3 regions of the Mesorhizobium sp. M0317 genome follow, and region 1 is predicted to be linked to each of the others. Evidence: riboswitches for the same ligand, from Rfam matches in the RefSeq annotation. Region 1 holds a riboswitch; each other region holds the start of a gene.
What was found. Region 1 has a riboswitch for thiamine pyrophosphate ahead of NKI88_RS11950 (YkoF family thiamine/hydroxymethylpyrimidine-binding protein). Riboswitches for the same ligand answer to the same signal wherever they lie in the genome.
Positions count from the first base shown of each region.

Region 2: linked by a shared signal. The riboswitch ahead of thiC (phosphomethylpyrimidine synthase ThiC) and the one ahead of NKI88_RS11950 (YkoF family thiamine/hydroxymethylpyrimidine-binding protein) in region 1 are both predicted to bind thiamine pyrophosphate.
Region 3: linked by a shared signal. The riboswitch ahead of thiB (thiamine ABC transporter substrate binding subunit) and the one ahead of NKI88_RS11950 (YkoF family thiamine/hydroxymethylpyrimidine-binding protein) in region 1 are both predicted to bind thiamine pyrophosphate.

Region 1 is NZ_JAMYRV010000012.1:112,300-121,902, reverse strand. It holds gene NKI88_RS12030 (EamA family transporter) at 1-3, shown strand, start outside; gene NKI88_RS12025 (hypothetical protein) at 149-1,324, shown strand; gene NKI88_RS12020 (hypothetical protein) at 1,516-1,614, opposite strand; gene NKI88_RS12015 (hypothetical protein) at 1,674-2,060, opposite strand; gene dinB (DNA polymerase IV) at 2,057-3,298, opposite strand; gene NKI88_RS12005 (hypothetical protein) at 3,532-3,768, shown strand; gene NKI88_RS12000 (heme-copper oxidase family protein) at 3,923-4,330, shown strand; gene NKI88_RS11995 (hypothetical protein) at 4,589-4,810, shown strand; gene NKI88_RS11985 (hypothetical protein) at 5,208-5,537, opposite strand; gene NKI88_RS11980 (hypothetical protein) at 5,698-6,000, shown strand; gene NKI88_RS11975 (DUF1236 domain-containing protein) at 6,343-6,672, shown strand; gene NKI88_RS11970 (hypothetical protein) at 6,771-6,986, shown strand; gene NKI88_RS11965 (DUF2934 domain-containing protein) at 7,079-7,318, shown strand; gene NKI88_RS11960 (hypothetical protein) at 7,475-7,726, opposite strand; partial or broken gene NKI88_RS11955 (GSU2403 family nucleotidyltransferase fold protein) at 7,992-8,381, opposite strand; TPP riboswitch at 8,592-8,704, shown strand; gene NKI88_RS11950 (YkoF family thiamine/hydroxymethylpyrimidine-binding protein) at 8,695-9,303, shown strand; gene NKI88_RS11945 (ABC transporter permease) at 9,559-9,603, shown strand, end outside.
Region 2 is NZ_JAMYRV010000054.1:36,559-46,161, reverse strand. It holds gene NKI88_RS27910 (hydroxymethylpyrimidine/phosphomethylpyrimidine kinase) at 1-618, opposite strand, end outside; gene NKI88_RS27905 (thiamine phosphate synthase) at 609-1,214, opposite strand; gene NKI88_RS27900 (thiazole synthase) at 1,211-1,984, opposite strand; gene thiS (sulfur carrier protein ThiS) at 1,986-2,183, opposite strand; gene thiO (glycine oxidase ThiO) at 2,152-3,153, opposite strand; gene thiC (phosphomethylpyrimidine synthase ThiC) at 3,150-4,985, opposite strand; TPP riboswitch at 5,089-5,205, opposite strand; gene pmtA (phospholipid N-methyltransferase PmtA) at 5,388-5,984, opposite strand; gene NKI88_RS27875 (DUF309 domain-containing protein) at 6,158-6,682, shown strand; gene NKI88_RS27870 (MFS transporter) at 6,891-8,546, opposite strand; gene NKI88_RS27865 (hypothetical protein) at 8,883-9,155, shown strand; gene NKI88_RS27860 (NAD-dependent succinate-semialdehyde dehydrogenase) at 9,372-9,603, opposite strand, start outside.
Region 3 is NZ_JAMYRV010000053.1:2,728-12,330, forward strand. It holds gene NKI88_RS27475 (ABC-F family ATP-binding cassette domain-containing protein) at 1-325, opposite strand, end outside; gene NKI88_RS27480 (thiamine diphosphokinase) at 327-986, opposite strand; TPP riboswitch at 1,149-1,263, shown strand; gene thiB (thiamine ABC transporter substrate binding subunit) at 1,307-2,314, shown strand; gene thiP (thiamine/thiamine pyrophosphate ABC transporter permease) at 2,564-4,171, shown strand; gene thiQ (thiamine ABC transporter ATP-binding protein) at 4,168-4,932, shown strand; gene NKI88_RS27500 (M48 family metalloprotease) at 5,263-6,669, shown strand; gene NKI88_RS27505 (RNA polymerase factor sigma-32) at 6,766-7,623, opposite strand; gene NKI88_RS27510 (amino acid ABC transporter substrate-binding protein) at 8,021-8,794, shown strand; gene NKI88_RS27515 (amino acid ABC transporter permease) at 8,932-9,603, shown strand, end outside.

The sequences.
Region 1 (9,603 bases):
TAGTTGCCTGAAATGGATATGTGACGCCGATGCCGTGGTCCGCCGGTCCCGTGTCCGGTTGCTCAAGCGCCTGCAGCATCGATATATGGATCGATGTATGCGCAGGAGATCCAGATGAGCAGGGCCGACAGCATTGCTTGAGCCGTCCGTGATCAAGGCAATACTCCTTGTCGGGCTCGCCGCTGTCGTTGCGGCTTTGGCCTGGCGGCTGGCGCGGTCGCGTCGCAGAGCCCGGCTTCGTGAAGATCCGGCCAACGACTACGCCGTGCGCCGGGACTGGTCGGGCAACCACGGCAAGCTCAATCATTCGACCTTTGTCTACTTCGATGCCGATCGTGACGGCCGCTACGGGCTCGGCGACCGCCCGATGGCCGGCATCATGGTCAGACTGCATGATGGCGACGGCCGCTTCGTCGCCGCGGCGCGGAGCAACCGCGGCGGCTTTGCCAATTTCCTGGCGTCGGCGAAACGTCGGGCCGCGCCCATCCATGTGCCGGGCAGCTACCGCTTCACCGTGTCGGTTCCGCCCGGCTGGCGCTCCAGCAGCGCCAACGAGGTCCAGTCGCAGCACCTCCGGCCGCTGCCGGGCTCGCCCACCGGGCTGGTCTCGGAATCAATGCTGCAGCCGGTCGGCCTGTTTGCGATACGCCGGCTCAGCGGCCGCGTAGCGGACGGTGTTTCGACGAGCATCTCGGTGATGGCGAAAGGGCAAGAGGTGGCGGTGCATCCGCTAAGTGCTGGCGCTGGCTTCCGTCTCGATCTGCCCGATGACGCCGACGTGATCGAAGTCACCGGCGATGGCATGGAACGACGACTGGCCTTGTCGGCCTACCCGACCGAGCTCGGCCTGCTGTCGCCCGAGAACGCGGCTGTCGACAGCGCCGCGTCCTTGCAGGCCATCGGTTTCGACGATGTCACGACGCGCGGCCTGCGCAAGGTGCCGTCCGGTTATGCCGGGTTGACCTGGTTCAACCTGAACGCACTGGCGCGCGATCATACCGAAGGCAGCGAAGGCTACGTCAACGGCAATATCTCGGGAGACCATGTCTGCTATACGAGCAGCGGACACCCGGCCGAATTCTCGAGCGACAAACCGTTCGGGTTCCATTCCGTGATGCTGACGGCGGCATGGTTGAAGTCCGAAGGCGAAACCGCACTGGTCGAGAGCTGGCTTGGCGACCGGCTGATCGCCAGCGACACGATCGTCCTGTCGGCACTGGCGCCCGTCCACTATGCGCCGATGCTGGCGGCGGTGACGCGCGTGCGCCTCTCCACGAGCCACTATTGGCAGCTCGTGCTCGACGATCTGGTGGTTGTGCGCTGAAGCGTGTCGCGATTAATCGGGGTGAAAGGGTTTATCGCGGATTGGAAGCACCGTTCGCGGTGACCTGCGAGAGCTTGCCTTTTTTGACCAGCACCGGTTTCAGATAGGTTTTCTTCATTTTCCACTCTCCACGTCGGGCACCCAAAGCCCTGTTCCCGGCCAGACGGCACGAGGCGTCGGATAATCGGCTGCTAGACTGCGACCGGCCCGGAGCCGTTACCATTGTCGGCTGTAACCTGCGAGAGCTTGCCCTTCTTGACCAGCACCGGCTTCGAATAGGTCTTCTTCATGCCGCATCTCCAGTGTCAGGCGAGGCCGCCAGATCAGGCGACAGTCCGACTCAACGACTTCACTCGATCGGGCCGGAACCCGCGCCATTGGCGAGCGCCGTAACCTGCGAAAGCTTGCCTTTTTTGACCAGAACAGGCTTCGAATAGGTTTTCTTCATAGTGTATCCTCCAAGCTTGCGCGATAATGCCAGACGGATCGGCACTGTCAACCTTCGCGGCGCCGTCGTCCCGTCCGGGTTTTCTTGGCGCCGATGCGTTAACCGCAAATCCACCTTCATCGAGAAATCGTTGTTCTTGGGCGTGCATGGCGCGGCCGGGTTGCGGTGCGGAAAACGTCCGAAACGGCGGCGGGTCTGGCCTGGTTGGTCGGCCTGCTCAAACAGAGCGGCAATGCAGCGCGGAGGGGTCCAGCCTAAACATTGGCCTTGCCGTCGCGCCGCACTCACAGTTCCTTCTCCGCCAGTTCGCGGAAGGCGTCGGGAGCCGAGCGCCGGGCTTCCAGCGCCACGGCGCCATAGCCGACAGCCTCTCTGCCAAAGCGCTGGCGGATCTTGTCGATGGCGCGGTCGGCGCCAAAGCGCGCCAAGCCTTGCCTGCTGCCGGGCCGCTGCTTTTCATCGGCAAGCCCGAGCGGCAGCTCCAACTGCAGCTCGGCACTTTCTTCCAGCTGCGACACCGAGATCGCCAGCAGCGAGATGGTCTTCTCCCGAGGGTTGGCGGCCAGCACGCCGCGCACCAGCTCCCCCGCGATTTCGGCCAGCATCGCGGTTGCCGAAATCGGCTGATCGAGCGTCAGCGAGCGTGTGACAGCGTGCAGATCGGCGAAACGCACGCGCACCGTCACCGTGCGCCCGGGCCGTGATTTCGCCCTGAGCCGGCTGGCGACCCGGTCTGCCAGATGCAGCAGCACGGGTCCGAAGATACGCGCCTCGGCCGGCCGTCTGCCAAGCGCCGACTGCGCGCCGGCGGAATGCGACGGCCTGTGGGTTTCGAGCTTTCGCGGGTCGCGGTTCCATGCCAGCGACGCCAGCTTTTCGCCGGCGGCGGGCCCGAGCAACCTTCGCAGCGCCCCGCTATGCGTCTTTGCCAACTGGCCGATGGTCTCGATGCCGATCTCGGCCAGCCGCGCTCTGGTCGCCGGGCCGACGCCCCACATCAGCCCGACTGGCAGATCATGCAGGAAGGCAAGTTCGGTGTCCGGATCGACCACCACCAGGCCGTCGGGCTTGGCCACCTGCGAGGCGATCTTGGCCAGATGCTTGGTGCGCGCCACGCCGATCGAGATCGGCAGGCCGAGCTCTGCCCGGACGCGCCGACGCACCGTGGCGGCGATCTCGGCCGGCGGCCCGAACAGATGCGTGCAGCCGGCGACATCGGCAAAGGCTTCATCGATGGAAATCCGCTCGACCAGCGGCGTGAAATCGTCGAGCACCTTGATGGCGGCGTCGCCCAGCCGCTGATAGTCGGCGAAATGGCCGCCGACGAAGATCAGTCCGGGGCAAAGCTCGCGCGCGCGTCGTCCGGGCATGCCGCCGCGCACGCCGAAAACCCTGGCTTCGTAGGAAGCGGCAAGCACGACGCCGCCGCCAACGGCGATCGGCTTGCCCCTGAGCGCCGGGTCGAGCAGCTGCTCGACCGAGGCGTAGAAGGCGTCGAGATCCGCATGCAGGATGGTGGGCTCCATCCCGACCGTTCCCTTTGCGGCGTTGCAGCATTAGCCGCGTCTGTTGTGAGAGGCGTTTTTGCCGAACAAATAGAGAACAAACAGGGCCTATTGTCAAGCGAAGCGGTTGTCGCCGGCCGGACCGTTCCAGGTCGGGCTGTCGAGTGCTCCGCCTGGGCATCGGACCTGCGGAACATTGTCTCTCGCCTCGGCGTTCATATCCGCGACGGGACGCTGTTTTTGTGGAGGCCGGTATGGGCCAGTTCAAGATGATCGACCTCGTCAGCGTCATTGACGCCTGCACGAGCGATCGCGTTGCCGGGCACTGCGTGTCAATGGCCAGGGCGGTGGAGGAGTTGCGAGTGCTGACCGGTGATTTCGTATCGCCGGACGAGACGGTGGCCAACGCGCTGTCGGCAGTGGCGCTGGGGCGCGGCTGCGCGGTGGTGTTCGACGAGCGAGCGGGCGCCGACATCTTGCTGACGCCGTAGCGCGGCGGCGCCGGGTTGTGGCAGCCAGAAAAGTCGAACAGCGTGCAAAAAGCTGTGCAGGCATGGCCCCATAACCGGGGCGTGGAAAAGTTCTGCGCGTGGGTGTATTCTCCAGGTCGCAAGCGGTCGCAGACCGCATAGGGGGAGAAATGACATGCCGAGGGTTTCAGAACTCTTTTTCAAAACTGCCATCTTGTTCCTGATGTTGGGGATTGCGGCCGGCCTGCAGATGGCGATCTCGGGTGACCACGCCGCTTTTCCGGCGCACGCGCATATCAATCTGCTCGGTTGGGTGACGAGCGCCATCTTCGGCGGCTACTACGCGCTCAATCCGCAAAAGGCGGCGCGTCGCATCGCCATGATCCACTACGGGCTCTACACACTCGGCCTGGTGATCATGCTGCCGGCGCTGTATGTGATGCTGCAGGGAAACCCGGCGCTTGAACCGATCGTTGCCGGCGGCTCGCTCATCGTCGCCGCTGCCGTTCTGGTTTTTGCTTTCGTGGTGTTTTCGCCCGAAACGGCGCGCTCGGTGTCCGGCGTGGTGCCGGCTTCTCGCTGACTGTTCGCGCAGCGATCAAGTCCGACCCGCGTTCGCGACCCGCGACGCGGGTTGGCCAGCCCGATGGACAGCCGCTGGTTTGCGGTGTCTACCGCCGCGTGGGCGACCATAACTGAGCCCCACACGTATTATTTCGTGACTATTTGGCGCCGGAACCTTCCCAGATATCGCGCGTTGCGGCGACTGTATTCGCGCTGCCTTATATATAGGCAGCCTTGAGTACGTCCACAGCATGGGTTGGGGGAGGAGCAGGACACCATGTCGAACAGAGAAATCGGAACGTCGGCCTCGCTGGGCCGACGCATCGCCGATCTGAAAGCCAGGATGCGAGACGCCAGCGTTACTGAACACGAGATGCAGACCTTCCAGAAGGTCGCAGCCATCATGGGAGGTGTCGAAGGCTCCCTACGCCTCGACGCCGACGACCTGATCGCGGCGTCCTTCGTCACCGAGGCGCTCGGCGATCCCGGGTCGAATTGAAGCCATGCGCCCGTCGGCACTAAGTGCCGGCGGTCGATGGGCCGTTACGCCGGTCGTCTGCGATACTGGAGCGTGTGCGCACCGCCTGCGGCGGACAATCTCTTGCGCACTTTGAAGATTTCAGGCGAGCGGCCTCAACGGCGCTTGGAACATTGGACTTCGCGTTCGTGCTCTCGGCTGCCTCGCGGCTGCCGAAGGTGTGTCGCCGTCGCCGTCCAGTCCTTGACCACAAGGGCTAAATTTAACCAAACCGCCAAGGCGCCTTAAACGAAGGATCCGGCCAGCCGGATCCTTCGAAATATCGCGATGCTCCGGCATCGCCTTCAGCTCATACTTGGTCCAACTGGTGACGGCGTGGACGTCCCGGGAAACCTCTCGAAAGTCCGCGGTCGCTGCCTTACACGTCGTCGAACGGGCCGCCGCGCCTCGCCAGGTCGTGACCAATGGCGGCTTCCTCGGCGTCGTCGGGCAAGGCATCGTCACTGTCCTGGTAGGGGTTGTCGTCATCCTCCTCGGGCAGTTCGCCTTCCTTCTCGACTCCGGTGGTGTCCGGCAGGCTTTCCTCATCTGCTCCGTCGGGCAGGACCGTTGCGCCACGCAGCGCATCCCAATCCTGCCGGCGCGGCGTCGGCGCTTCCACCTCGTCATTGGCGATCCTGTCGCGGGCATCGTTTTTGCTCGGTGGCGCCTCGACCTCGTCATTGGGTTTTCTGTTTCGTTCTTCCATGATTGCCTCCTCCGGGCGGCTTTGCGTCGAGAAGGTGGAACTCACTTCCGGCTGTCAGGTTCCGGCAACCACTCCATCTCCGTGGAACCAATTGCCGCCAGTCTGCTTTGCCAAGGACTAGTCTGCTTTGCCAAGGTGATGAATCCAGAGGAGCTGGACCATGAAGACTTTCCCCCTCATCCCATGCGTGCTGCTCTTGGCGCTGGTCGACCCGGCGGCCGCGCAGGACAATAGCGACCAGCACGGCCCTGCCGCGCCTTGCCAGGCGCAGCCTCAGGACGATGGTCAGAAGCCGCCGGCCGCCAATGGCGGTGGCGAATCGTCCAGCACGCTCGGTCCCTGCGGCGGCGTGCTGCAGCCGCCGCCCAGTGGTGACCAGGGTATGACGCAGCCGCCGCCGGATCAGGGCAAGACGCCGGTGATCAAGCCTGGCGAGGTGCCTGCGCAGCCGCCGAAGCAATGACCTTTGCTTGAAACTTCACGGCGTGGCACGAAGGCGGTCGGTTCCGGTCTTGGCCGGGCGCGACGCGGTCACCGGATCAATGCCGGCGCCGGCCGCGATCGCCACCGGAATTGGAGCCGTGCATCGTCCATGTCGAAGGTCTCCTGAGGGATTGTGCTTCAATGCGAATCTTGCGGGTGCGGGTTCTGCTGGCATGACCGGAAGCCGATCAATTTAGTCTCCGCTTGCGGAACAAGACCGTACCGGCTGCGTTTGCCTCCAGGAGCCCGCCACCTCGATCTGCGCTGTTTTCGCCTCATGCGGGAACACGGCGGAGCTCGCCAACAACGACAGGAGACGAAGATGAAAACCATCCTTATTCCCGCCGTCGCCGGGCTCGCCATGATCGCTGGTATCGGCATTGCCGCCGCCGACGAGGTCATCGTCACGCAGCCGGCACAGCAGCAGGTGATCATCACCCCGGAACAGCGCACGGTCGTGCACCAATACGTAAAGAAACATCCGCTTGCCTCGGTCAATCTGCTCGGCGTCGAATTGAATGTCGGCACTGCCTTGCCTGACACTGTCGAGCTGCAGGAGGTTCCCGACGTTCAGTACAGATACGCCGTCGTCGACAACCATACCGTGTTGGTCGACCCCAGCACGCGTAGGATTGTCGAGGTGGTCGAGTAACGCTCGACAACCTAACCATTCATCGGTGATACGGCCCTGTCGTTCTTCCCAAAAGGGCGGCAGGGCCGAATGACGAACATGATGAAAGGAGAATTGCCATGTTGCCGCATGTCGAGACCCCGAACTCCGCCAATGTTGCGGCGTGTTGCGACAAGTTGCTGGCCGAGCGCAACACGGCGCTGTTATCGATGAAGGAAGCGATCGCGCTCCTGCGGGAGCGCACCGGCACCGATCGTTCGGATGCCGACCTCGCCGGGCTGATCGTCAAGAAAGCGGCGCTGCTCGGCGTTGCGGTGATTTCCGACCCGCGCTGAGATGTCTCGTCACTCAAGACGCCGGTCGAATTTTCGGCTAATGTTTTCGTGGAATCTGGACCAACCGACCGGACCCAACCACGGAGGCTTAAGTGACGGACGACAAACAGGACCGCATTCGCCAGCGCGCGCACGAGATCTGGGAAAAGGCCGGCCGGCCTGAAGGCGCGCATCAGGAACACTGGGAGCAGGCCACGGCTGAAGTCGATGGCGCGGTCGCCAAGCCCAAAAAGGCGGCGAAGAAAGCTGACGCCAAGCCCGCCAAGGCAGCCGCCAAGCCAAAGGCGGCGAAGCCTGCCGCCGCAAAGTCCGGCAAAGCCAAATCGAAATAAGGCCAGAAATAAGGCCAGTCGAAATAAAGCAAGGCCGGAATTCGCTGGCCGGGGCCATCCTTGGCGCCCGCCGTTCAGGCGCGCCCGAGCCTCTCAACCTGACGAATTGCGCCTGCGACGGGCAGCGCAATTCCTTGTGTTTGGCGACAGGCGCCCTCATGCCTCCCAGGCATAACTCGACAGCGCAAAGCGAATGCCGGCAGCTGTCATGGCCAGTTCGCATTCGGTGATCTGGCGCAGGTGGCGCAGATAGCGCGTCACGGTCTGTGGCAGCCAGCCGGCGCAGGCCTCGACATAGGCGCGGCTGTGAACAAGGGTGCCGGTCGACAGCCTCTCGTCCTTCTCGGCAACGACTTTCAGATATTGGCGGATGAAGCGGATGTCGTCGGCGATGTCTTGGCTGGCCATTCGCCAAGCCCCGGCGAGGCGTTCGCACTGATCGAATGACAAGGGCAACAAAGGGGGCGGCAATAAAGGCGGCGGCAACAAAGGCGGCGGCAACGACGGGGGTGACAGCAAAGGCCGAGAGAGATCGGCGAAGGCAACATGGTTCGCTGTGCTCAAGGACATTCCTCTCTGCGAAAAGAGATATCGTACTTTATGTACGAATAAGCGTCAAGCCAATTTCGTACGGTTGGGACGATGGACATGAATATAGCAGCGGTCGCTTCAGCTAATCCCGCATCGTGAATCCTTCAGGAGTCGCACCAATTTCGCGGAGGGATTTCCCCAGGATGGTGTGACTGTTTTCCCTCGTGGCGGCGTCGAACAGGTTCAAGCCGCCCCGGATCGTCTCGCGCCAGTTTTCGCCCTTGTCCCACGCTTCCATGAAGGCGAAGGCAAGGTCGTCCTGGCGACGCGTGGCTTCGAGCGCTTGGGTCAGCAGGCGCGCTTGATGGAGATCCTTCTCCCGCTTGGCGCCAGCGCTCGGCCCGCGTCGCGAGGCGACGATCAGCTTGTGGATGGCGTAGCGCTGGGGCGAGGGGACCAGCACAGGCAAGCCCGAGCGATGCAGGAGCACAGTCCGGATGGGGTCGCGGATAAGGAAATCCAGAAACCGTAAGGGCTGCGCGGAGTCTCTGCCATTTTCTTATAATTACGTTTATCAGCTTGAATTTCAACGCAGTTATAAGAAGTTCGTGGAAACGTTATAACGCAACGAACTGACGAGTCGTCTGTTAACGCCCGGGCGCCCGGCACGTCTGGCCCAAAACACTTTCCCGCAGTGCCTCAACAAACGGCTTCCCCAATGCCGCGAACGGTGCTTTAACCCGCCCATCCACAGGGGTGCTCCGTATCGTCGGGGCTGAGATGAGGGCGGCAAGCCTTCGGACCCTAAAGCTGATCTGGATAATACCAGCGGAGCGAGGCGGGCGATGTTTTCAGGCGCACAGATTTCCCTTTATCCCATGACCGACGATTTCGTCGGCGTCATCCTCGGCGCGCTCGGCGCGCTCGATCCGTGGCGCGACCGGCTGCGGATCGAAACCGATGACATCTCGACCCTTACGGTCGGGCCGCCCGAGGTGCTGTTTCCCGCCATGCGCGACCTGTTCGTCGCGGCGGCCAGAAGCGGCAAGCACTGCGTGCTTTCGGCGGCGGTCTCGCGCGGCTGTCCGGGCGAGCCCGACGATCCGATCTGCCGCTCCGACGAGACCGGCGGCCCCGCCATTCCGCTGGACGAGCGCAAGATCGCCGCGATCCGCGCTGTCCAGGCCACGCCGTCGACCGGCCAGCCGGTGGCGGCGCAGTTCTCGCTCTACGTTATGGGCACGGGCGACCATATGGACGAGATCTACGGCTGCATCGATTTCCTGAAACAGTCCGGCGTCTTTGAGCGCTCAAAGAACTTCTGCACCAAATTGCGTGGCGATGCCGGTGCCGTGTTTGCCACGCTCAACGAGGCCTTCTGCCGCTTCGGCCCCGGCGCCGGCCACGTCACCCTCGACATCACGATCTCGGCGAACAGCCCGAGCGCCGTCTGAGCCGCGGCTCAAGCGTCGTTCCTTGAGGATATTGCCGTGGCTGGTTTATCTGACCTATTGCGTGGAGGAGATGCCTCTGACCCCTCAGCACAGAGAGGAGGGGAGCCATTGGCGATTGGCGAAGACCGCGATGCCCACGAATCTCCCCCCTCGAGCAGGAGATGGCCGGCAGGCCAGAGGGGGTCCCAGCGCGTGGAGCGCCGACGTCCTTTTCGCATCGGCAAGGCGTGGGCGCTCTATGCGAGACGACCCCCTCTGTCGCCTTCGGCGACATCTCCCCCTCGAGGGGGGAGATTAGCC
Region 2 (9,603 bases), on a different contig from region 1:
GCGCGGCGCGTCAAAGCGGATTGGCTCTTGATCCATGCGCAACAGAATATCGGTCGATCGGGGTCCCGCCGCGTGGCCGCCCTTGATCAGCAGGGCCTGCATCCCGACTGCCAGCAATTCCTGGCCTTGCCACACTGCGCCGCCTTCATCCACCGCTGGCTCTAAGCCAACAAGAAGCGCCAGCTCCATGAGATTGGGCGTGACGAGGCGGCAAAGGGGCATCAGGTCGCATTTCATGACGGCGATGGCCCTTGCGTCCAGCAGCGCCTGGCCTGACGTGGAGGCCAGCACCGGGTCGAGTATTGCCGGCACCCGCGGATTCTCGCGTAGCACAGCCGCGATGGCAACGACGATCTCGGCCGTTGCGAGCATGCCGATCTTGATTGCCGCCACCTTGTTGGCCTGCAGCGCGGCGCGCATCTGATCGGCCACAAGATCGGGCTGCGAAGGATGGATTTTCATCACGGCTTCGTGCGTCTGCACCGTCAGCGCTGTGACGGCCAAGCAGGTGCGCACGCCAATGGAAGAGATCGTCTCGATATCGCGTGCAATTCCAGCCCCACCGCTGGAGTCTGATCCGCCGACCACGAGCACATGCGGTTCTCGGCTCAGCGCCATGGCTTTGTCTTTTCGATCCATTCTCGCGTGCGCGCTTCGGGATCGGCATTCAACGTGATGTCGGTGACCACCGCCGCGCTGTCCGCACCAGCCTCGAAGACACCGTCGAGCCGGTCGGGGTTGAGGCCGCCGATGGCGACCAATGGGATCGGCGCCACCCGATGCTTCCACGCGCTGATCCGCGCGAGCCCTTGCGGCCCCCATTTCATCTGCTTCAGGATGGTGGGATAGATGGGGCCGAGCGCGATATAGTCGGGCTCGGCAGCGATCGCCGTTTCCAGTTCGGGATGATCGTGCGTGCTGAGCCCGAGCTTCAATCCGGCGTATCTAATCGCCAGCAGGTCGGCCGCAGCCAAATCCTCCTGGCCGAGGTGGACGAAGTCGCAGCCTTCCTCAATTGCCGTGCGCCAATAGTCGTTGACGATCAGTTGGCAGCCATGGATCGCGCAGACGTCGTTCGCGCGGCGGATTTCCGTCCGCAGCGTGGTCTCGTCCCTATCCTTGATGCGCAACTGAACCAGCTTGACGCCAAGCGGCACCAGGCGTTCGATCCAGGCGGCGCTGTCGACGATCAGGTAGAACGGATCGAGCTTCATGAAAAAACCGCCCTGCCGATGGTCGGTGTCGACGGCACGGCGACGTCGCGCGGTTCGAGCATTCCCGAGCTGAACGCTTCACGACCGGCCTCGACCGCCTTGCCGAACGCACGCGCCATGCCGACCGAATCGGCCGCCTTGGCGACCGCGGTGTTCAGGAGTACGGCATCAAAGCCGAGCTCCATGACGGTTGCCGCGTGCGACGGCCGTCCGAGCCCCGCATCCACGATCAGCGGAACATCAGGGAAATGTCCGCGCATCGAGCGCAGCGCCGTGATGTTGATCGGTCCGAGGGCGGAACCGATCGGCGCGCACCACGGCATCAAGACCTTGCAGCCCGCCGCAAGCAGCCGCTCGGCAACGATAAGGTCGTCGGTGGTATAGGGGAATACAGCAAAACCGTCCTCGCACAGGATGCGGGCGGCTTCGACCAGACCGAAAACATCCGGCTGCAGGGTGTCATGGTTGCCGATCACTTCGAGCTTGACCCAGTTCGTACCGAAGACTTCGCGCGCCATTTGTGCGGTCGTGACCGCTTCCTTGACGGAGTGGCAGCCAGCAGTGTTGGGCAGGATTCTGACGCCGAGCGAGCGGATCAACGACCAGAATTTTTCGCCGGCCCTGCCGCCTGCCATTTCACGGCGCAACGAGACGGTCACCACCGCCGTGCCCGATGCCCTGACTGCATAAGCAAGGATGGCCGGCGAAGGATATTGAGCCGTGCCGAGAAGCAGGCGGGAGGGAAGCTCGGCTTCATAAAGCTCGAACATGCTAGCCTCCCTGCATGGGCGAGAGGATTTCGATCCGGTCGCCGTCGTTCAATTGGAATTCCGCCCGGTTGGCTTTGTGCACGAGGTCGTTGTTGACGGCGGTCGCCAGCCAATCGCCCTCATAGTCGAGCGCGGCAAGCAGCGCCTCCAGCGTGGTGGCGGCAACCTCATGCGCTTCGCCGTTGACCATCAGTTTCATGAGCAAGTTCCTTGGTTCTGTCTTGAGTGAAAACCAGGTCGGCAGCCTGGCGCGCCATGGCGGGAGCCAGGAGAAAACCGTGACGATAGAGCCCGTTGATCGCGATGATTTCACCCTTGGTTTCGACGCGCGGCAAATTGTCGGGAAAGGCTGGGCGGACGCCGACACCGGTTTCAACGATCTCAGCCTCGCCAAAGGCCGGGTGGAGGGCATAGGCGGTACCCAGCAGCTCCATCATGGAGCGCGCCGTGACCGGTCCGCCGGACTGGCTTTCAATCATCGTCGCACCAATCATGAAACAGTGGTCGGTGCGCGGCACTGCATAGAGTGGAAAGCGCGGATGCAGCAGCCTGACGGGGCGCGACAGCGAGATATCAGGGATACGCAGGGTGAGCATTTCGCCGCGAACGCCACGCAACCTGCTATCGGCGGCTGCCATTCCCGTGCAATCGATCTGACGATCGAAACCAAAAACATGCTGGGCGTCGGCGCCGAAGTGGAATTCAACACCCATGGCCGCGAGCTTGTCATGAAGTGCTGCCATCGCCTGGCGCGGATCAAGATGGCCCTCAGCGGGGAAGAGCAATCCGCGGCGGTAGCGGCCGGCTAAGTCGGGCTCCAGCAAGGCAATTTCATCTTCCTCGACACGCCGATAGCCCGTCGTGCGGCTGGCGAACCGGTCGAGCTCGCCCGCATCGCGCGGCGCGGCCAAGACCAGCGTTCCCCGTCGTGCTACCAAGCCTGGCGTTGCGGCGTCCCACCAGTCGGCGGCGTCGCGTCCGAGATCCAGCACCGGCTGCTCGGCGCTTTCACGCTCGCACCACGGCGCCAGCATGCCACCGGCGAACCACGACGCATTGCCCCCAAGGGCAGGCCTTGTCTCGGCAACGGTAACCGCCGCGCCGCGTGCGGCGAATTCGAAGGCGGCGGTGAGGCCGGCAACGCCGGCCCCTTTGACCAAGACCTTCATGATGGCTCACGTGGCGGAGGTATGAGCGGTGCGCCGGTCTCGTCCGCCGGCAGGTAGAGATCGCCGCCCTCGCGGTATTTCGCCGCCATCGCCGCCATGCCCTCTTTCTGTGCCTCGGCGCGGATGTCGTGAGAGATACGCATGGAGCAGAATTTCGGTCCGCACATCGAGCAGAAATGCGCCACCTTGTGCGCCTCCTTGGGCAAGGTCTGGTCGTGAAAGGACCGCGCGGTTTCCGGGTCGAGCGACAGATTGAACTGGTCCTCCCAGCGGAACTCGAAGCGCGCGCGGGAAAGGGCATCATCCCTGACTTTCGCTGCCGGATGGCCCTTCGCCAGGTCGGCGGCGTGGGCGGCTATCTTGTATGTGATCACGCCGACCTTGACGTCGCTGCGATCGGGAAGGCCGAGATGCTCCTTGGGCGTGACGTAGCAGAGCATGGCGGTGCCGAACCAGCCGATCATCGCGGCGCCAATGCCTGAGGTGATGTGGTCGTAGCCCGGCGCGATGTCGGTCGTCAGCGGTCCAAGCGTATAGAACGGCGCCTCGCCGCAGACAGCGAGCTGCTTGTCCATGTTCTGCTTGATCTTGTGCATCGGCACGTGGCCGGGGCCCTCGATCATCACCTGGCAATCCTTCGCCCAGGCGATCTGCGTCAGCTCGCCAAGCGTTTCCAGCTCGGCGAACTGCGCCGCGTCGTTGGCATCGGCGATCGAGCCCGGACGAAGGCCGTCGCCGAGCGAGAAAGAGACGTCGTAGGCTCTGGCGATGTCGCAGATCTCGGCGAAATGCTCGTAGAGGAAGCTCTCCCGGTGATGGTGCAGGCACCATTTGGCCATGATCGAGCCGCCGCGCGAGACGATGCCCGTGACCCGGTCAACGGTCAGCGGGATGTAATGCAGCCGCACGCCGGCGTGGATGGTGAAATAGTCGACGCCCTGTTCGGCCTGTTCGATCAGCGTGTCGCGGTAGACCTCCCAGGTCAGATTCTCGGCAATGCCGCCGACCTTTTCGAGCGCCTGATAGAGCGGCACCGTGCCGATCGGCACCGGCGCATTACGCACGATCCATTCGCGGATGTTGTGGATGTTGCGGCCGGTCGAGAGGTCCATCACCGTGTCGGCGCCCCAGCGGATGGCCCAGACCATCTTTTCCACTTCCTCGGCCATCGACGAGGTGACCGCCGAGTTGCCAATATTGGCGTTGATCTTCACCAGGAAATTACGGCCGATGATCATCGGCTCACTCTCGGGATGATTGATATTGGCGGGAATGATCGCCCGTCCGCGAGCCACCTCGTCGCGCACGAATTCCGGCGTCACGAAGTCTGGAATCGCCGCGCCGAAGGCTTCGCCGTCGCGCTCAAGCTGGCCGCGCAGCATCTCGCGGCCAAGATTCTCGCGGATGGCGACGAACTCCATTTCAGGCGTGATGATGCCGGCGCGCGCATAGGCAATCTGGGTCACTGCCTTACCGGCCTTAGCTCTGAGCGGCCGGTTGCGTATGGGAAATTCCGGTGTCAGGCGCTCGCCAGTGGCAAATCCATTGTCTTCCGGCTGGACATGACGGCCGTCATAGGCTTCGACATCGCCGCGTGCCGTAATCCATTCATGGCGAAGCCGGGCCAGGCCTTTTTCGATACTGGTTTCGACAGTCGGGTCGGTATAGGGGCCGGACGGATCGTAGACGGTGATGGGCGGCTCGCCGGCCGTCGGGTGGACGGAGATTTCGCGCATCGGCACCTTGATGTGCGGATGGAGGACGCCAGACTTGTGGATTTTCCGTGAGGCAGCCAGCGGCCCTGTCGACACGGCGGGGGTGAGGGCATTCATCTTGAGGCTCCTTTGCTCATGCATTGGAGACCCAGTTCTGTGCCGGAAGGATGAAAAGACGCTTCTGTGGACCTGCCGAAACAGGACCTCGGGCGTGAACTCCCGCAGAGCGCTTGCACCGTCCCTACGCCAGTATGAACTGGATCAGGTTCAACGGGTCACTGCGCCGCGAAAGCCAGCAGTATCTCAGCCCCTTGCCGGGACTCCCCTGGTGAATGCCTCAGGTTGAACGGGCCGGCGCGGCTTTGTCAAGCGCATTTGGCCCGGCCACTGTCAAATCAACCAGGACCGCGTCGTCTTCTTGGCAATCTGGCATCTGCCCCTGCTCTGTTCCACATCCTATTTGGGTGCAAGGCCACCACTCAGCGGAACCCTCAGAGAAGGAAAACCGTCCAGATTTGGCTAGACTGCTCGACGATAAGTCCAGAGCTGTGCCGGCGGTATGTTGCGGACGACGAAGTCATAGTGGGAAACCACGTAACGGTCTGGCATCTTGATCACCGGCGACAGAGGTCCGTATGTGATCTGAATCACGGGCCGGCCGGCAGGAATACGGGCAAGCAGATCCTCAACCAGCGCGACACGCTGTTGCATTGGAAAGCTCAACAGCGGGACTGCACTTATAACACAATCGAACTGTTCACCTTTGCGCTCACCCAGCGCTTCGTCCAGCGCAAATGCGTCGCCCAATCTGAAGTCCACATTCGGGAAGCGTTGCACCAGGCCGTCGTAGAAAATCCTGGAATATTCGACTGAAACCAGCTGGCGCGGCTTGATTCCCCTGGCCAGGATCGCCTTTGTGATGACACCGGTTCCCGCGCCAAGCTCCAGAATCGGCAATCCTGACCGTGGGTTCACCACGCTTGCCATCCGGCGTGCCGCATAAACCGAAGTGGGAATAAGGGCTCCCACGCCCTTCTTGTCCTTCTGCCAGCCTTTGAAGAATTGGACTTCTTCCTCAAACCTTTTGCCGAGCCGCTCCTTCAGTCGCAAAATCATACCTTCTCCTTGCGTCAGCCGCTTACCCAACGTCATCATTTGGCAAAGCGCGTTTTGGCCAATCTCGGCACCCTTTACAAGCCCGTTAAGACTGCTTGCGTGTCACGAGGCGGTCAGCATGAATTGCCCCTTAACGCACTTTCATGTTTGGTGGGTCTATGTTTCGCCCTCGCTTGCTGCCCGAAAAAAGTTTCCCGAGCTATGCGTATCTGCCCGGCAAATATCCGCATCCGGTGCGCGATCCCTTGGGCCACAGTTACCGATCAGATCCGGTGACCGTCGCCGTTGGCGAAGCGCTCGGCTCAGATGTGTTTCGATGGGGAATCGACCTTTTCAATCACGGCTACTACTGGGAAGCCCATGAAGCCTGGGAGCCTCTCTGGCAGGCTGCGAAACTGAGCGCTCAGCACCGCATGTTCTTCAAGGGACTGATCCTGTTAGCGGCGGCCGGGGTGAAGATCCGCGAGGGCAAGCGGGTCGCAGCGGCGCGCCATGCGACAAGAGCTGCATGGCTTTTTCGTCAGGTGGTGAGAGTGCCGGGCGGCCTGTTTGAGGAAGCGCTCGGGATGACACCCGCCGCGCTCGCTGCACATGCCCAAGCGGTCGTAGCTTACCCGGTTGTTCCGCGGGAGCCAAAGCCTGCCCAGCCTGAGCCCGTGTTTGATTTCATACTCGCACCAGTATCGGAGAGCGTTTGACCGGCAATTCAGTGGTCCAAGCTAACTTTGTCAGCAGGAAACGGGCCTTTGAAAACCGCTCACCACCCGCATGCGTCACAAACAATAAGAGTGCAGTAATGTTTTATAGGCAACTCGCGGCCGCTTCGATGTCGATGGTCTTGAAGGTCGGGGGCTGACCGGTCGCGCTGGTAGCCAATCGATCGATGACAGAGATGCCGGCCAGGCTTCAATGACGGGGATGGCGAAAAGCTGAGTGCTCGGGCTTGCGGGCCGAGCTTGTCGGCCGCTCGATGGAAAGTGTCATTTGAGGTGGGGTCTCGGCCGCGTGCAGCTGAAAGACACGCTCGTCCAGTTCCTTGTCTACTTCCGTCAGACGATGATTGAGGCGAAGGTAGTCCGTCCAGGTCGGCGTGCGGAACGTTTCTGTCCAATGCATAGGCTTCTGCAGGTTCCGCTGGAGCGTCCAGTTCCGAGCACCGACGCGGCTGTGTACATGACGCCGCTGCCGCATGAGGTCGAGGAAGGCCTCGAGATTTCTCTCGGCTATCAGATATTCGATCTTGACCACGATCGGGCCGCTCCTCGGCTTCAAGTTGAGAGAGACAGCTGGGGCATCGAATTCCTCCAAGGGATCGGGCTCGGAGTCGCGGCGCTCTCGAAGCGGAAAGAGAACGCCGGCTGCAGCGACGATCAACAGGGCTCCAGCGGAGCCCTCCAGCGCCCAGGTCAACGAATGGTTTTCGGCCACCGTGCCCCACACCCAGCTGCCGAGCGCTATGCCGCCGTCTATCAAAGCATAGTAGATCGAGATGGTGCGCCCCACGACCCAGCGCGGGCTCGCCAGCTGCACGCTCACACCAACCCCGGACCAGGCGGTCACCCAGCCGGCGCCGCCCAAGGCAAGTGCAATTGCCGCCACGGCAATCGAAGATGTCAGTGCCAGGGAGAGAGAACACGCCGCACAGGCCACGCAGGAGAGCCTCATCAGCCGCTCCTGCGACAAGCTCCGTCTGAACAGGCTGTTGGAGAGGCCAGCCAAGACGGCACCGGTCCCGAAGCCGGCCATGAGCGCGCCATAGGCAAGCGGGCCTCCTCCCAGCTGGTCGCGGACAACCACCGGCAGCAGCGCGAGTATGGCGATGCTCGCCAGGCCAAAGAGGGTTCCGCGCGCGATCGCTGCCTTGATCTCCGATGACATCGCCGTGAAGCGCAGCCCGTCATAAATTGCCGTCCTCATCGACTCGCGGGGAAGAGGGGAAGAACGAACCTTCCACTTGCAGCGCCATATGGTGGCCAGAGGGACCAAGTAGGTGAGCGTAGTCACGGCGAAAGCCGTCATAAGCCCAAACGAGGCAACCACAATGCCGCCGAGCGCCGGGCCAACAGTCCGGACGGTGTTGAAGCCAACAGAAAGCAGGGTGACGGCAGCGGGAACATCGCGTCGATCCACGATATCGCCAACCGACGCTTGCCAGGCCGGATCATTGAGAGCACCGCCGCTTGCGATCAAGAAGCTGAAGCCGAGGATCATCCACGGACTGACAAAGCCCAGCGCCACGGACGCGGTCAGCATCGCGGACGCAATCACCATAAGGCACCGACCGGCGAACATGACCCGGCGCCGGCTGAAATTGTCGGCGAGAGCTCCGGCAAAAACGGACAGGACGAAAGCGGGCAGGTTCGATGAAGCCTGCACCAGCGCAACCATCAGATCGGAAGTCGAGATCGTTGCCATCAGCCAGCTGATGGCGACAGTCTGCATCAACCAGCCGAGGCTTGAAACCTGCGTGGCGAGCCAGATCGAGCGAAAGGTGGGCTGCAGAAGTGGCCCAAAGGTCGTTGGTGCAGCCAAATCTTCGTTTGATCCAGCCACCCTGCTCATTTTGCGAACCTTTGCTTTCCGTTATTGTCGCTTCCCATGTAATCTAGGCTGAACCGTGGCGGCGGGAAGAATAGAGAGGAACTGTTTGCCTCCGACGAGTGCAGCACAGTTTTCCTCGGCATTGAGGGTCGCGGCACGCGGGCGTGGGCCGGCTCACTCGCCTTCGAAGATGTCTTGTTAAGGTCGGATTCACTTGTCGCTTAACGCACCAGGCTTCATCAACGCGCACTTTGCCGAGCGATGCCTTTTCGCGAAACGCGACCCTGTTCTTTGTTGAAGACTCATTCAACAGCGGCGTTCGATGCGCTGCGTGTGGCTTAGGGAGAGTGAGGACGCTTGCAGATCTTCGACAGGATCGATTCACTGATAGGCGCAGACGATTGCCGGGCCGCGATCGAAGAGGCGCGCGCCTTGCTACTTCGATTCGAACAAAGGTCTGATGCGCTCACGCATGCGATAGACGACTTTCTGCTCGACCTGATAACGCTGGCTTTCATTGTTGAATGTTACGGACGCGGCTTTGAACTTTTGGCGCGAACGCTGGCTCGTAGAAGACTGGCAAAGGTCAGGCTTTTGTCGGAAGAGGTCTATTCCGCCAGAGAGAAATGACGCCCAAAGCTTGTTGCTAACCGGCTATCGCGCCGCGTTCCGCCACAGTGACGAAGGCAATTGACGACGTTCGACCACCAAAAAATAGGCGGAAAACCGGGGCCCTTTATGAGGCAGACTCGGTGTGGATTGTTCCGCGAATCTGAAAACTACGGGTCCATTCCGTGGCGTCCGGCCGTCCGCTGGCCTTCATCGCGGCAATCGCCGCCGGCCGCCTCAGATGCCGCCCATGCAGAGGTACTTCATTTCAAGATAGTCTTCGAGGCCGTGGCGGGAACCTTCCCGCCCGATGCCGGACTGTTTTATCCCACCGAAGGGCGCGGCTTCTGAGGACATTCGTCCTGTGTTGATCCCCACCATGCCGTATTCCAGCGCCTCGGCCACACGCCAGACACGCTTCAGGTTTGAAGCATAGAAATACGCGGCGAGGCCGTATATCGTATCGTTG
Region 3 (9,603 bases), on a different contig from region 1:
GATGCTCCATCAGATATGTGGCGCGGTAGGGATCGTCGGCAGGCCCAAGCCCGGCCTCGACATAGGCGCGCACATTGGCAAAGCCGTCCATGTCGGGCATTTGCGGGAGATAGCGCACCGTTGCCGAAGGCTGGCGGAAGACCTCGCCGTCTTGCGGCTCGATCAGACCAGCAGCAATCTTCAGGAGCGTCGACTTGCCGGAGCCGTTGCGGCCGACGAGCGCGATCTTGTCACCGGCGGACGCCGTCAGTTCGGCGCCATCGAGCAGCGGCGTGCCGCCAAAGGTCAGTCTTATGCCGTCGAGGTTGAGAAGGGGCGGGGCCATGTCAGCTTTCAGGCAAGGGGTAGGGGTGGGCGAGCAGCAGCGCGCGGCCATGGCCGAGCGCTATTTCGAGGCCTCCCCCGGTCGTGTTGGACTTGACCTCGTTCGAGATGGTCAGCGACGAGCCGAACACGACCTCGACATGGTCGAGCGGCCACTTCGCGCCGGACACGGTGAGGCCCGAAAGATCGGAAAAGCCGAGCACCGAAAACAGCGTTCCGTCGGCATAGTCGAAGCCGGCCTTGCCAGGCAGCAGAGGGGCGCCTTCCTGCGCTCCGCTGGTCAACAGCACTTTTGTCCCGGCCTCGGCCAGCCGCAGGCTGAGCGCCAGATGGAGGAAGGCGTGGTCGGCGCGCTTGCCGCCGAAAGCGCCGGCCAGCACCAGGCTGGTGGCGCCGCGTTCCAATGCCGCCGCGATCGCCAGTTCGCCATCGGTCTTGTCCTTTTCGGGAGGAAACACCTCCCGCGGCACGGCGGCGAGATCGGCAGGCAGGTCCGCCGGCACGGAATCGAAATCGCCGACCCACAGCTCCGGCATCAGGCCGAGCAGGCGGGCATGATCGATGCCGGCGTCGGCGGCGATGACGCGCGTGCCCGCGACCTGGCGGTCGAGCCGCGGCGTGCGGACGAGATCGCCGCCAAGCAGGATGGTGAATGTGCTCATATCCGCTGGCCCTTACCAGCCCCGCCGACGAAACGGAAGGCCGATCGGCACCGTCACTCTTTGTTGGAGCATGATCTTTTTCCGGAAACGGATTCCACTTTCCGGGATCATGCTCGGGCAAACTTCCACTTGCGTGGCACCTTGGCCGGGCCTATGTGTCGAAACGCTCTAACGGGGTGCCGGACGCGATCTTCGCGGACCGGCTGAGAGGCAGTCTCGCCAACCCGCTGAACCTGATCCGGTTTGTACCGGCGGAGGGATTAGACGCTTCGGACAGCCCGACGCCTCAATTCCTTTCAACACGAATGAAGGAGGCGCCGATGCGCATGTTTTTGTCCCGTCTTGTCCCAGCGCTGGGGCTTGCTGTTTCGCTACTGGCAAGCTCTGCGTCCGCGCAGGAAAAACTCACGATCTATACCTATGAGAGTTTCACTGCCGACTGGGGTCCGGGCCCCCAGGTGAAGAAGGAATTCGAGGCCGAGTGCGGCTGCAGCGTCGACTTCGTCTCGGTGGCCGACGGCGTCGCGCTGCTCAACCGCGTCAAGCTCGAAGGTGCCTCGACCAAGGCCGATATCGTGCTTGGTCTCGACACCAACCTCACCGCGGAAGCCAAGGCTTCCGGCCTGTTTGTCCCACATGGCGCGGTGGCTGAAAACAACGTGCCGGGCGGCTGGAGCGACGACACTTTCGTGCCCTATGATTATGGTTATTTCGCCGTCGTCTACGACACCGAAAAGCTGAAGAGCCCACCGAAGAGCCTGAAGGAACTGGTCGAGGGCGATGCCGCCGACAAGATCGTCATCCAGGATCCGAGGACGTCGACGCCGGGCCTCGGCCTGCTGCTGTGGGTCAAGTCGGTCTATGGCGACAAGGCGCCGGAAGCCTGGGCGAAACTCAAGGGCAAAGTGCTGACGGTGACGCCGGGCTGGAGCGAGGCCTACGGCCTGTTCACCAAGGGCGAGGCGCCGATGGTGCTTTCCTATACGACGTCGCCGGCCTACCACATGGTGGCCGAGAACACCGGGCGCTACCAGGCGGCCTCGTTCGAGGAAGGCGAGTATCTGCAAATCGAGGTCGCCGGCATCACCACCACGGGCGCGAAGAATCCGCTGGCGGCGAAGTTCCTGGCCTTCATGACCGGGCCGAAATTCCAGGATGTCATTCCGGAGACCAACTGGATGTTCCCGGCCGGGAAAACCGACAAGCCGCTCAATCCGGCTTTTGATAGGCTGGTCAAGCCGGCGAAGACCTTGCTGTTCAGCCCGGAAGAGGTCGCGGCAAATCGCAAGGCCTGGGTGGATGAATGGCTGGCGGTGATGAGCAAGTAGGAATTCAGGATGGCGCTTGAACACCCCCCTCTGGCGTGCCGGCCATCTCCCCCGCAAGGGGGGAGATCAAGCGCTCAGAAGCTTTCGTCAACCTCCAACGCGGCGAGGATGGGGCGGGGAGCGAAGCTGCTAATCTCCCCCCTTGCGGGGGGCATGTCCGGCAGGACAGAGGGGGGTGGGCGGGAACTCGACCTCCATGAAATATTTCCGTCAGCAGCCAACATGCGATGTAGGGTTGGATAACACGAAATGCGTGCGCACTATCCCTCTGACCCCCGCATCACGGCCGGCATTGTCGCGCTTGCGGCAATCGCGCTGCTGATCGGTGGCGCCTTCGCCGGCCTTATCCGCGAAGGCGCGCACGACCTTTCCGGCGCCGCGTCCGCCTTTGACCTCTATCTCCTGCGCGTTGTCCGCTTCACGCTCTGGCAGGCTGCGCTCTCGACTCTGCTTTCCGCCGTACCGGCGCTCTTCGTCGCCCGGTCGCTGTCGCGGCATCCGCGCTTCTTCGGACGCGGCTTCATCCTGCAGCTGTTCACTGTGCCCCTTGCCTTGCCGGCAATTGTCGGAGCGCTGGGCATACTGGCGCTCTATGGCCGCGCCGGTTATTTCGCCGCGATCGGTGGCCAGAGCTGGCCCGACATCTATGGGCTGCCGGGCATCCTCGTCGCCCACGTCTTCTTCAACCTGCCGCTGGCCACCCGGCTGTTCCTCGAAGCGCTGGGCACGGTGCCGGCCGATCAATGGCGGCTGGCGAGCCAGCTCGGCATGGGAGCGAGGCCAGCCTTCCGGCTGATCGAGTGGCCGGTGCTGCGCGCCGCGCTGCCGGGCATCGCGGGGCTTGTCTTCATGCTTTGCATCACCTCCTTCACCATCGTCCTGATCCTCGGCGGCGGGCCGGCGGCGACGACGCTGGAAGTCGCCATCTATCAGGCACTGCGTTTCGACTTCGATCCGGCGCGAGCGGTGACGCTGACCGTGCTGCAGATCGCGCTGACTTTTGCCGTCATGCTGGCGCTGACGCGGCTTGGCGCCAATATGACCGGCGACGCCAATTTGCCTGTCGCGCCGCGCCGCTATCACTTGGTCGGCAAAGCAGAAACAGCGTTCAACGCCGTCCTGATCGTGCTCGCCTTGCTGTTCGTCGCCGGACCGATGGCGGCCACCGTTGCCTCCGGCCTCGGCGCCGATCTCGGCCGGCTGGCGGGCGAGAGTGCCGTGCGTCAGGCGACCCTGACCAGCGCCGGTCTCGCCCTCTCGGCGGCGCTACTTTCGGTGGCGCTGTCGCTGTCGCTGATCATGGCTCGGCGGGCACTGTCGCTGCGCCGCCGGTCCAGTGCCCGTTCATTGCTCGAACATGCCACCGACACCGGCGCCGGCTTCGTCCTCGTCGTGCCGCCCATTGTCATCGGCGCCGGCTGGTTTCTCCTGCTGCGCGCGGTCAGCGATGTCTTTGCCATCGCGCCGGTCATGGTCGTCACCGTCAATGCGGTGATGGCGATGCCCTTTGCCATCCGCGCGATGCGCCCGGCCTATGATGCGGCGAGCGAGCGCCACGAAAAGCTGTGCGCGCAGCTCGGGATTGCGGGCTGGAACCGGCTGCTTCTGGTCGACTGGCCGTCGCTCCGGCGGCCGCTGGCCACCGGCTTTGCCTTCGCCATGGCGCTGTCGCTCGGCGATCTCGGCGTCATCGCGCTGTTCGGCAGCGATTCGGTGCAGACCTTGCCCTATCTCCTGCTGGCGCGCATGGGCAGCTATCGCACGGCCGATGCTGCCGGGCTGGCTTTGCTGCTCGGGGCGGTCTGCCTTGCGTTGGTGGTCGCGGCAGACTGGCTGGGACGGGGAGAGAGATCGTGACGTCCGCTGTGGAGAAAAGCACGACCGTCCGGCTGGACAAGGTCTCGTTCAGCTATGGCGGAACGTCATTCCTGTTCGATGTCGAATTCGACACATCGAAGATCACCGCCATCATGGGGGCAAGTGGTTCGGGCAAATCGACCTTGCTCAATCTGGTGGCTGGTTTCGAGACGCCGCAGTCCGGTCGTGTGCTGATCGGCGGCGCCGATTTCGGCGTCGAGCCGCCTTCGGTGCGGCCGGTGTCGATGGTGTTCCAGGAAAACAATCTGTTTGCTCATCTCTCGGTGGAGAAGAATGTCGGGCTCGGCCGCTCGCCATCGCTCAACCTGACCGAGGCCGATCGCGCCGCGATCGCCGAGGCGCTTGACCGCGTCGGCCTGGCCGGCAAGGAAAAGCGCCTGCCGCGCGAACTCTCCGGCGGCGAAAGGCAGCGCGTGGCGCTCGCCCGCGTTCTGGTGCGCGACCGGCCGGTGCTGCTGCTCGACGAGCCGTTCGCTTCGCTCGGGCCAGCACTGCGCGACGACATGCTCGACCTGGTGGCCGGCGTTCATGCCGAGCGGGCGATGACGGTGCTGTTCGTCACGCATCAGCCGGAAGACGCTCGCCGTATCGGCGAGCAGATGGTTTTTCTGGACAATGGCAGGGTTGCCGCGACGGGACCTGCCGCCGATTTTTTCGACGGCACTGGCCCTGAAGCGTTTCGGCGCTATATCGGCGCAAGTTCGGGCGGATCACGCGATATTGCCCGGAAGCGGACATAATTTACGACCAAACCGGCTACAGGTGATGTGGCGCTTGCTTGCCATGGTCCAGTCGATGTGGCTAGGTCCGCTTAGTACTGGTCCGGCACGAGCCGTGATTTGCCCCTACAGCGCCGCACCCGGCCGGATGCGTAAACGCTGTAGGTTTTTTGATGTGTGCAGGATTGCCAACGAAAACCGATTTTTCGCTGGCGCGGACCCCGGTCCAAATCATGCGCCGAGAGCTGAAGGAACGCCGTGCTGCCGACCGGCACTGACACTTTGAAACGCAGACCGCTGGTGCGCTTCCTCGCGCTGGCCGGCCTTGCCGTGGCGCTGGCCAGCTGCCAGATGTTCACGCCTCCCGAAGTGCAGGAATCCGGCTTCCAGCCTTCCGACAAGCCGATCACGGTCGACAATGTCGCCGCCAACAGCAAGCTTGCCGAACTGGCGAAGGCGCAACATCCGCGCATCCTTGCCACCTATGGCGGCGAATATTCCGATCCCAAGCTCGAGCGCATGGTGGCCAAGGTTGTCGGCAGCCTGACCGTGGTGTCGGCCAATCCGACCCAGACCTATCGCATCACCATCCTCAATTCGCCCAACGTCAACGCTTTCGCGCTGCCGGGCGGCTATCTCTACGTCACCCGCGGCCTGCTGGCGCTGGCCAATGATTCGGCCGAACTCGCCGCCGTCATCGCGCATGAGATGGGCCACGTCACCGCCAATCACGGCTTGCAGCGCCAGCAGCTCGAGGCCGAGGAAGGCCTGGCGACCAAGGTGGTCTCCGATGTGCTGGGCGACAGCCCGACCGCCAAGCAGGCATTGATCCGCGGCAAGCTGAGGCTGGCGCAGTTCTCGCGCAACCAGGAGCTGGAGGCAGACGCGATCGGCATCAAGTCGATCGGCGAGGCGGGTTACGATCCCTATGCCGCCGGTCGTTTCCTGCAGTCGATGTCGGCCTATACCGATTTCCGCTCGATCAGCGGCGCCACCGACGCCAGCCTCGACTTCCTGGCCACGCACCCCAACACGCCGCAGCGAATTGATCTGGCGCAGCGCCACGCCCGCCAGTTCGGCGCGCCGGGCATCGGCACCCGCGACCGCGATTCCTTCCTGGCCGGGATAGACGGCCTGCTCTATGGCGACACGCCGGAAGAGGGCTATGTGCGCGGCCAGACCTTCCTGCATCCGGGCCTCGGCGTTTCGTTCACGGTGCCCGACGGCTTCATCATCGACAATTCGGCGGCGGCAGTGACGGCGACCGGTCCCGGCGACATGGCGATCCGCTTCGACGGTGTGTCGATCGACAAGGATCGTGCGCTGACCGACTACATCAGAAGCGGCTGGGTGGCCGGTCTCGACGAGACCAGTGTGCGCCAGGAGACGATCGACGGCAACCAGGCGGCGACCGCGCACGCCGGCGCCGATGGCTGGCAGTTCGACATTGCGGTGATCCGCGCCGGCGGTCAGGTCTACCGGCTTTTGACAGCGGCCCCCTCGGCCAGCACGACACTCGATCCGGTGGCACGCTCGGTCAGCGGTTCGTTCCGCGTGCTCAGCCCCGCCGAGAAAGCGGCACTGAAGCCGCTGCATATCCGCGTCGTCACGGTACAGGCCGGGCAGACGATGGGCACACTTTCGGCGCAGATGGTCGGCGTCGACCGCAAGCTCGATCTGTTCCGCGTGCTCAACGCGATGTCGCCGGGCGCCTCGGTTTCGGCCGGCGACAAGGTCAAGATCGTCACGGACAGATAGCGCCGGTCTTCGTCAGAAACCCCAGCCTTCGTAGTGCTTTTTTCTGAGATAACTTTTCTGAGATAACTCGGGGCGGTACCCCTGTTCCTGGCAATCTCACGCTGCCATGAATTCGGGGTTCTGCTTGACCAGCGCGAGCTTGAGCTTTTCCATGGCGCGGGCCTCGATCTGGCGGACACGCTCCTTGGAAATGCCGAGCGTCTCGCCGAGCGCCTCAAGCGTCGCACCTTCGTCGGTCAGCCGACGCTCCTCGATGATCCTGAGTTCGCGGGCATTGAGCGCGCGGAGCGCCGTCTTCAGCCACATCAGGCGCCGTTCGACGTCGATGGTGTCGCCGGCGACCTCGTCAGGCAATGGATCGTCCGAAATCAGGAAGTCCATCCGCTCGGTGGTACCGGCCTCATCGGCGAGGGGTGCGTTGAGCGAAGAGTCAGGTGCTGAAAGCCTGGAATCCATCTTCTCGACATCGGCCTCGGAGACGCCGAGGGCTACCGAGACTTCGCGGTAGAGCGTGGCGTTAGAGATCGGCTCGGCGCCGTTGGCAAGACGGGCGCGCAGGCGCCGCAGGTTGAAGAACAGCGCCTTTTGCGCCGAAGAGGTGCCGCCGCGAACGATCGACCAGTTGCGCAGGATGTAGTCCTGCATCGAAGCGCGGATCCACCATGTCGCATAGGTCGAGAAGCGCACCTCGCGCTCCGGCTCGAAACGCGCGGCTGCTTCCAGCAGCCCGACATGGCCCTCCTGGACCAGATCGCCGAGCGGCAGGCCGTAATGTCGGAATTTCGAAGCCATGGAGATGACCAGCCGCATATGGGCGACGGTAATCTGATGCAGCGCCTGCTGATCCTGGTCTTCCTTCCAGCGCAAGGCGAGAACATGTTCCTCATCGCGCTCGAGGTAAGGGGCTTTCATTGCCGTGCGGACCATGGTCCGTCCTGCCGTGTCTTCGATCATGCCGCGCTCCTGCTCCCGGACATTTTCGGACGGCCTGGCGGCCGTTATCTCTGTTTGACGCAATTCCGAGGGAAACCGCTTTCCCACTTTCCTGGAATTGCTTCGGGCCTAGCGCAGCCAAGGGTTCTTGAAATGGAAACGCGGCGCCCTACAACAAGCCATGAACGTGCCACACCGGGGATTGGTTCCGCCGCCGATGGCGGTTGTTTTGTGCGGTCCGACAGGGCGCATCGACACCGCAGATCGGGATTATTGGCACCGATCCGAGCTGCTTTGAGAATCTGATTTCTGGATCGTCGTTTTTTTGAAATCTGGTTCCTTATTTTGCTGCGCTGTATCTGTCAGTTTCCGGCTCTCACAAGCGCCGGACACCGGCCAAGGACGGGATCACACAGAAATGAAATGGCTCAAGTCGCTCATCGTCGCCGGAACGCTTCAGGTTCTGGCTGTTACATCAGGCCATGCCGGCGCCAATCTTGACCAGATCAAGCAGGCCGGCACCCTCAAAGTCGGCACCGAAGGCACCTATGCGCCCTTCACCTATCATGATGCTTCCGGCGCGCTGGTCGGCTTCGACGTCGAGATCGCCAAGGCGATCGGCGACAAGCTCGGCGTCAAGGTCGAGTTCCTCGAAGGCAAATGGGACGGGCTGATCGCCGGCCTCGACGCCAACCGCTACGACGCCGTGATCAACGAGGTCGGCATCACCGACGCGCGCAAGGCCAAGTACGATTTCTCCGATCCTTACATCGCCTCCAAGGCCGTGCTGATCGTGCGCGGCGACAACACCGACATCAAGACCTTCGCCGACCTCAAGGGCAAGAAGTCGGCACAGTCGTTGACATCGAATTTCGGCAAGCTCGCCGAGACCAACGGCGCCGAACTCGTCGGCACCGACGGCTTCGACCAGTCGATCCAGCTGCTGCTCACCGGCCGCGCCGACGCCACCATCAATGACAGCCTGTCTTTCCTCGACTTCAAGAAGCACAAGCCGGACGCCAATGTGAAGATCGCCGCGCAGGAAGAGAACGCCGACTATTCCGGCGTCATCGTGCGCAAGGGTGATCCGGAGCTGGTCGCGGCGATCAACAAGGCGCTGGCCGACATCAAGGCCGACGGCACCTACAAGAGGATCGCCGATACGTATTTCGGCCAGGATGTCTCGCAGTAAAGACCATCTCCCGGCGGTTTGCCGGCAATGACCAATAGCGGCGGGCCGTCTTTGACGGCTCGCCGTTTTTCGCATGATATGAGAAGCACACAATCGCACTGCCGTCACCGCGGCGGTCTGTGAAGGAGGAGCCGTTCGTGCCGCACTGGCTACACCTGATGCTGGACTCGTTGCCGACACTGCTGTGGGCGGCGTTGATCTTCACCGTACCGCTGACATTGCTATCGTTCGCACTCGGCCTGTTCGTCGGCCTGGTTGTCGCCCTGGTGCGGCTGTTCGGTCCCAAGCCTCTGGTTGCCGTGGTCCGCTTCTATGTCTGGATCTTTCGCGGCACGCCGCTTCTGGTGCAGCTGTTCCTGATCTTTTACGGCCTGCCTTCGGTCGGCATATTGCTGGATGCTTTTCCGGCGGCGCTGATTGGCTTCACCCTCAACATAGGCGCCTACAGTTCGGAAATTATCCGCGCCGTGATCGGCTCGGTGCCGAAGGGCCAGTGGGAGGCGGCCTATTCGATCGGCATGACCTGGAGCCAGGCGATGCGGCGCACCATCCTGCCGCAAGCCGGCCGCGTCGCCGTGCCGCCGCTGTCCAACACCTTCATCTCGCTGGTCAAGGATACGTCGCTGGCCGCCGCCATCACCGTGCCGGAGATGTTCCAGGCGGCGCAGCGCATCGTCGCCACCACCTATGAACCGCTGATCCTCTATGTCGAGGCGGCGATCCTTTATCTGGCGATGAGCTCGGTGCTTTCGGCCTTGCAGACGCGGCTGGAGGAGCGGCTCAACCGCTATGGCGGCTTCCTGGAGGCG